DNA from 3 places in the Tetragenococcus halophilus genome. Region 2 is predicted to be linked to each of the others. Evidence: predicted binding sites of a transcription regulator. Region 2 holds the regulator's gene; each other region holds the start of a gene.

Region 1 (2,272 bases), 870 kb from region 2:
AAACGATCTTGAATGTAACGATTTGATAAATCAGCTGCTGCTTGAATCGCCTCGTCGGTATATTTTACATGATGATAATCTTCATAGCGTGGTTGTAAACCTTTTAAAATCGAAACTGTCTCTTCGATTGTTGGTTCATCTACGCGTACTGATTGCAAACGACGTTCTAAAGCAGCGTCTTTTTCAATGGTGCGGAACTCATTTAAAGTTGTTGCGCCTACCATTTGCAAATCGCCGCGGGCTAATGCTGGTTTTAAGATATTGCCAGCATCCATGCTACCGTCGCCAGCTGTACCAGCACCTACAATTTCATGGACTTCATCGATAAACAGGATGATATTTTCTGCTTCTCTGATTTCGCTGATCAACTGTTGCATTCTTTCTTCAAATTGACCACGGATACCAGTTCCTTGTACAAGTGAAGCTACATCAAGTCGTACCACTTGTTTGTCCATCAATTTTTGAGGTACATCGCCATCGACGATTTTTTGTGCCAAACCTTCAACGACAGCTGTTTTACCAACACCAGCTTCGCCAATTAAAACTGGATTATTTTTTGTACGACGATTTAAAATTTCGATGACACGTTTAATTTCATCATCACGTCCTACAACGGGGTCGATTTGGCCATCTTTGGCTTGTTGGGTGATATTAATGCCATATTCACCTAAAAGACCAGATAGACCGGAATTGTTTGAGGATTGACCACCATTTCCGTTATTTCCGCCACCAGCTTGTGTTGGAGGCGTTTGTGAGTAATAGGAATTACCACCTTGCATTTGCGACATTTGACGGAAGAAATCATCTAAATTCCCAAAGCCAAATGGATCTTGTTGCATACCTTGCATGCCCCCCATTGGGTTTTCTTGTTGATTTTTTAATTTTTGATAACAATTTTGACAAAAGTCGATTTGTCGTCTTTGTCCACCTACATTTGCATATAAATGAATGGTTGCTTCATTTTTTCCACAGTTTTGACAAAGCATCAAATCTCACAACCTTTCTTTATGTTCAAGTTCTTTTATCTTTATAAAAGGTAAAGAAAAAAGTCAAAAAACATTGACCAACTTTGACCTTTCAAATTCTATTATACAATCTTTACTATATTTTTCAAGGATTTGAACTGGAAAAGCGAAATTTTCTTAAAAAGCTTTACCTTCTTATATTAGGAAAAATTTTTACTGGAAAATTGAGTAATGTCGAATAAAATAACTATTAAAAAAGAAATATCTGATAAATGGTTCTTATAAAGCTTGCAGAAATTTTTCTTTTTATTATAATTTTTTTAGGAAGATAAAGGAGAGAAAAAATGACACAAGAAACATTTGTTGAACTATTACAACAATTAAAAGAGGGTAAGATTGATAAGTTAACAGTTGAACAGCCAGACTTTTTAGAATTTCGTAAAGCTTGGTTATCTTTTTGCGACCGTACGTCTTTTGTAGGTAAAGCAGGCTTACAAGGGACGATCAGTTATAGATACGAGCCAAGTGAAAAAGAAGCTTGAATTTTCACCTAATTCTTCGATTTGTGGTGGAAAACGGTTGTCTAAACAGCAAAAAAATGGTAATCTTATCAATTGAAAGGGTTATTCGCTACTTTTTTTTGTTTATATTTAATTTTAGAAAACCCTCACAAAATTTGATAACTCAAAGGAGATCGATCGATATGGAAAAGAAAGATTTTAATGTAACTGCTGAGACAGGAATTCACGCACGTCCAGCAACTTTATTAGTACAAACTGCAAGCAAATTCAACTCTGATATTAATTTAGAGTATAAAGGTAAATCAGTAAACTTGAAATCTATTATGGGCGTTATGTCCTTAGGCGTAGGCCAAGGTTCTGATGTTACGATTTCAGTAGATGGTGCTGATGAATCAGATGCAATGGCAGCAATTGTAGAAACAATGAAAAAGGAAGGATTGTCTGAATAATGTCTGATATGCTAAAGGGAATCGCGGCAAGCGATGGAGTAGCTGTTGCAAAAGCCTACCTGTTAGTGGAACCAGATTTAACTTTTTCAAAAAAGAATGTCGATGATACTGAACATGAAAAAACACGCCTTGACGAGGCATTAAAAACTTCCGAAAAAGAATTGCAAAAAATTCGCGATAATGCTGCTGAAACTTTAGGTGAGTCAGAAGCACAAGTTTTTGATGCGCATTTAATGGTTGTTGATGACCCAGAAATGACGGGTCAAATCAAACAAAACATTTCAGATAACAGCGTAAACGCTGAACAAGCATTAAAAGATGTTACTGATATGTATAT
Region 2 (2,272 bases):
GTCTAGAAGATAATTCGGTAGAAATTCAACAAAGTTATAGCGAGCAAGCAAGCGGAACGATTATTGATCAAACACCAAACGAAGGTGAGGAAGTAATCCCCGCAGACACACCTATTGTTTTTTCTGTAAGTGCTGGACAAGAGCAAGTTGAAATTCCTGATGTAAAAGGAGATTCTGAAAATAAAGCAGAAGAAAAACTGGAAGACGCTGGCTTTAAAGTGGAAAAGGAAGAAGAATTTGACGATTCTGTTGATGAAGGAGATGTTATCAGTACAGATCCTTCGGCTGGTTCAACAGAAGATAAGGGAAGCACAGTAAATATGGTTGTTTCAAAAGGCGAGGAAGAAGAGCCTGAGACAAAGAAATTTACGGTGGATGTAGAGGCTTCTTTTAAAGGTAACAACAACAGTGAAGATAGCAGCGAAGACAGCGAAGACAGCCAAGACACTGAAGATAGTGAAGATGAAAATGATCAAGACTCATCGAGTCAGACGATTACGGTCTGGCTTACAGATACAGATCATGATAACGAGCAATACGAACAAATTGTTTTAGATTCAGAAGATGATAAAGAGACAATCAATGTTCCCGTTACTGTTGAAGAAGGCGAAAAAGCAACAATTGCTGTGCAACGTGATGATGAAGAAAAAGTTAGCCGTGAAGTAGATGAAGCTGAAACTGTACAAGTACCTTAATTTAGATAAAAGACGAACGATAAACACAATATCGGTCGTCTTTTATTTTTTGCTAAGTATTTGATGATAACAAGACCTTATCCTTTCCAAGTAATGAAAAATTCGTTATAATAAAGGTCAATAATAGTCAAAGGAGGGTCACGAGCAGATGAGTCATCAAAATACTTCTGATATGATTGAAGCTTATTTAAAGAAGATTCTGGAAGAAAGCGAGATGATTGAAATTCGTCGCGCTGAGATGGCAGATTTATTCAATTGTGTACCTTCACAAATCAATTATGTCATCAATACACGTTTTACTGTACAACGAGGTTATACCGTTGAAAGTAAACGAGGTGGTGGCGGCTATATTCGTATTGAAAAAGTTCAAATTTCTAATTATCATCAATTTTTAGAACAAGTGAACCAATTATTTGATCAATCACTCTCAGAAAAAGATGGAATAGCAATTATTCAGAAATTATATGAAGAAGGGATTCTTTCTAAAAGAGAAGGTAATTTATTATTAGTAACAATTAGTAAAGTAGCTTTAGGAAAATCAGTTAAAGAAGAAAACATACGAGCAAACATTATGCATGGCGTACTAGAACGATTAAGCTATGAATTATAAAGATAGGAAGTGAAAAAATATGGACGAACTATTTACTCAGCGCGCTAAAGAAGTATTACAAATCGCCCAAGAAGAAGCAAAACGTTTTAAACATCAAACCGTAGGATCAGAACACGTTTTACTAGCTTTATTAATGGAACCCAATGGTATTGCTGGAAAAACATTACGTGAAATGAATGTTAATGAAAATGATATCCGTGAAGAAATCGAACACTTAACAGGTTATGGCACGATGACTAGTTATCCGGTAAGTGGCTATTTACCTTATTCGCCAAGAGCTAGACAAATTTTTGCCTATGCAGGTGATGAAGCGAAGCGTTTAGGCTCATCACAAGTTGGTACAGAACACTTACTTTTAGGCTTATTACGTGATGAAGAAATCCTAGCTTCACGTATTATGTTGAACTTAGGCCTAAGTTTAGCGAAAATGCGTCAACTCTTAAAGAAAAAAATGGGTGTGAACCAAAATAAAAGTGCAAATGGTGCAAACCGACGACGTCCAGCTCAAGGGAGACAGCAACAAGCACAAGAAGGCACGCCAACTTTGGATTCACTTGCACGTGATTTAACAAAATTAGCACGCGAAAAACGTTTAGACCCTGTTGTTGGTCGTAATAAAGAAGTGAAGCGTCTTATTCAAATATTAAGTCGTCGTACCAAGAATAATCCAGCTTTGGTAGGTGAGCCGGGTGTTGGGAAAACAGCGATTGCTGAAGGTTTAGCGCAAAAAATTAATAATGGTGAAGTTCCGCAAGATATGCAGTCAAAACGACTAATGATGTTAGATATTGGTGCATTAGTTGCTGGAACAAAATATCGTGGCGAGTTTGAAGATCGCATGAAAAAAATTATTGATGAGATTTATCAAGATGGACAAATTATTTTGTTTATTGACGAATTACACACTTTAATTGGTGCTGGAGGAGCAGAAGGTGCCATCGATGCTTCTAATATCTTAAAACCAGCA
Region 3 (2,272 bases), 620 kb from region 2:
TTCTGCTCCTGCGCGAATCGCTTCAGCAAACGAAGGCAAAGTATTCTCGGGCCTTGTGCCACTAGCTCCTCTATGAGCAAAAATTTTCATCGGTCTCACTCCAATCAGAAATATTGTAACATGTAACGATAAAATCAACAAAAAAAGAAGAAACAGCGCTTTGTCTCTTCTTTTGGCTCATTATAAAGGTTTGGAAAAGTAGGTCAACGGTTCATCGCTGACTTTTTTCATTTGATTTTTCTTTTCATAAATCATTTCTGTTAACTCATCAGAAAGTTCTTCGACCAACATACGCGCGCCTTTAAATGTATAGCCGCCAATTTGAACCGTTTCTTCAGGAGATAAAACGACCTTACGAGTAGCAATTCTTTTAAAAAACTCATCCAAAAAATAATTAGGTAAATAAAAGCTATTTTGAGCTGCAAAAGAATGTAAATAAATATAATCATCCACCGTAATATAGCAATCATCAAAAGCGTTAAAACTGGTGTATTGCTCCATCATAATGACCCGTTTATCCAAAATTTCTACTATTTTTTTATTTAATAATACTAAAGTTTCAATCTCTTTGACCTTATGCTCTAGCATTCTTCTTTTTTCATCTTTACGTTGATCATATCGTATACGTAAATTAAACGCGACCGTTACAACCAATGCGCCAATTAGCACTCCTAATAAGCTTGCGATAAAAACTTGCATTTAACTTGCCTCCCCATTAAAAAATAATTGATGTCTTTATTCTACCAAATTTTCTTTATCATAGCCAAGGTTTTATATTTGACCTTTATTGACCAAATATGTATACTAGCTATTAGAAAAAGATAAATGGACGTGATATAATGTCTTTTAAACGTCTATATTTTCTATGATTTAAAAGGAGGAACATGAAATGAATTTAATTCCAACAGTAATTGAACAATCAGCCCAAGGGGAAAGAGCGTATGATATATACTCTCGTTTATTAAAAGATCGTATTATTATGCTAAGTGGTGAAGTAACCGATGATCTATCTAACTCCATCATTTCACAACTACTATTTTTAGATGCACAAGATTCGGAAAAAGATATTTATTTGTACATTAATTCGCCAGGTGGTAGTGTGACAGCTGGTTTTGCCATTTATGATACCATCAACTTTGTCAAAGCTGACGTGCAAACCATCGTATTAGGTATGGCAGCCTCTATGGGAAGTTTCCTATTAACCGCTGGTACCAAGGGCAAACGTTTTGCTTTACCAAATGCTGAAATCTTGATTCACCAACCATTAGGCGGTGCGCAAGGACAAGCAACTGAAATCGAAATTGCTGCTCGTCATATCTTGAAAACACGTGATCGCTTAAATGAAATCTTGGCTGAACGTACAGGTCAATCACTTGAAGTAATCAAACGCGATACCGACCGTGATAATTACATGACTGCTGAAGAAGCCAAAGAATACGGCTTGATAGATGACATCATGACCAACAAATAAACAATGATTAAAAGTGCCATTGTCTTTACTATTTTGGGTAAAGGCAATGGCTTTTTTGTATTTAATAATAATTTAAGAAGACTATTAGGACCTAATTCTTTTTATATTCAGTGTACTTGCCGTCCAGATAATCTTTGCCTAATTGGCAATAATGATCTACGTTTTCTTTATTGCCTTTAATTTCTTCTGGCGTTAATTCTCTAATCACTTTTGCTGGTCGTCCTAAAGCTAAGGAATTTGGCGGAATCACTGTTCCTTGGGTCACTAAGGAACCGGCACCAATCATACTGTTCTCCCCTATCATTGCATTATTCATAACAATCGAACCCATACCGATTAAAGCGCCGTCTTCAATTTTACAACTATGCAACAAGCACTGATGTCCTACAGTAATGTTGTTACCGAGCACACAAGAAATATCATGATCAACATGAATCACTGTTCCGTCTTGAACATTCGTCCTATCTCCTACAAAAATAGGGGCGTAATCACCACGAAGCACACTATTAAACCAAACAGTTACCTCTTTGCCCAAAGTCACATTTCCAACAATCGTAGCATTTTCTGCAACAAAATTTTTCATAGTTTCCTCTTTCTAATCCAATTAAAATAAGAATATAAAATTATAAATGAGGGTTTCTTTCTCAAACTTCCCTTCATTATTATCAAAATGAAGGGACCTCTCTCGAACTTCCCTTGATTTTGGATAAAATGAAGGTTCCTTTTCTAAACTTCCTTTCATTTCATCTAAAATGAAGGCTCCTTTGTTTAACTTCCCTTCTTTTGTAAAGTATATCATAT

What was found. The regulator CtsR, encoded in region 2, represses protease genes until heat stress. The targets are predictions, from matches to a motif close to TTGGTCAAAAAAGGTCAAANA.
Region 1: a site for CtsR is predicted at 1,057-1,077, ahead of AC806_RS07545 (ATP-dependent Clp protease ATP-binding subunit). Genes of this name have one in related genera too.
Region 3: a site for CtsR is predicted at 775-795, ahead of clpP (ATP-dependent Clp endopeptidase proteolytic subunit ClpP). Genes of this name have one in related genera too.

What each region holds. Positions count from the first base shown of each region.
Region 1 is NZ_CP012047.1:1,593,428-1,595,699, reverse strand. It holds gene AC806_RS07545 (ATP-dependent Clp protease ATP-binding subunit) at 1-986, opposite strand, end outside; gene AC806_RS07540 (hypothetical protein) at 1,310-1,507, shown strand; gene AC806_RS07535 (phosphocarrier protein HPr) at 1,669-1,935, shown strand; gene ptsP (phosphoenolpyruvate--protein phosphotransferase) at 1,935-2,272, shown strand, end outside.
Region 2 is NZ_CP012047.1:75,015-77,286, forward strand. It holds gene pknB (Stk1 family PASTA domain-containing Ser/Thr kinase) at 1-695, shown strand, start outside; gene AC806_RS00340 (CtsR family transcriptional regulator) at 844-1,305, shown strand; gene AC806_RS00345 (ATP-dependent Clp protease ATP-binding subunit) at 1,325-2,272, shown strand, end outside.
Region 3 is NZ_CP012047.1:695,076-697,347, reverse strand. It holds gene AC806_RS03260 (glycerophosphodiester phosphodiesterase) at 1-90, opposite strand, end outside; gene AC806_RS03255 (hypothetical protein) at 181-699, opposite strand; gene clpP (ATP-dependent Clp endopeptidase proteolytic subunit ClpP) at 890-1,471, shown strand; gene AC806_RS03245 (gamma carbonic anhydrase family protein) at 1,563-2,054, opposite strand.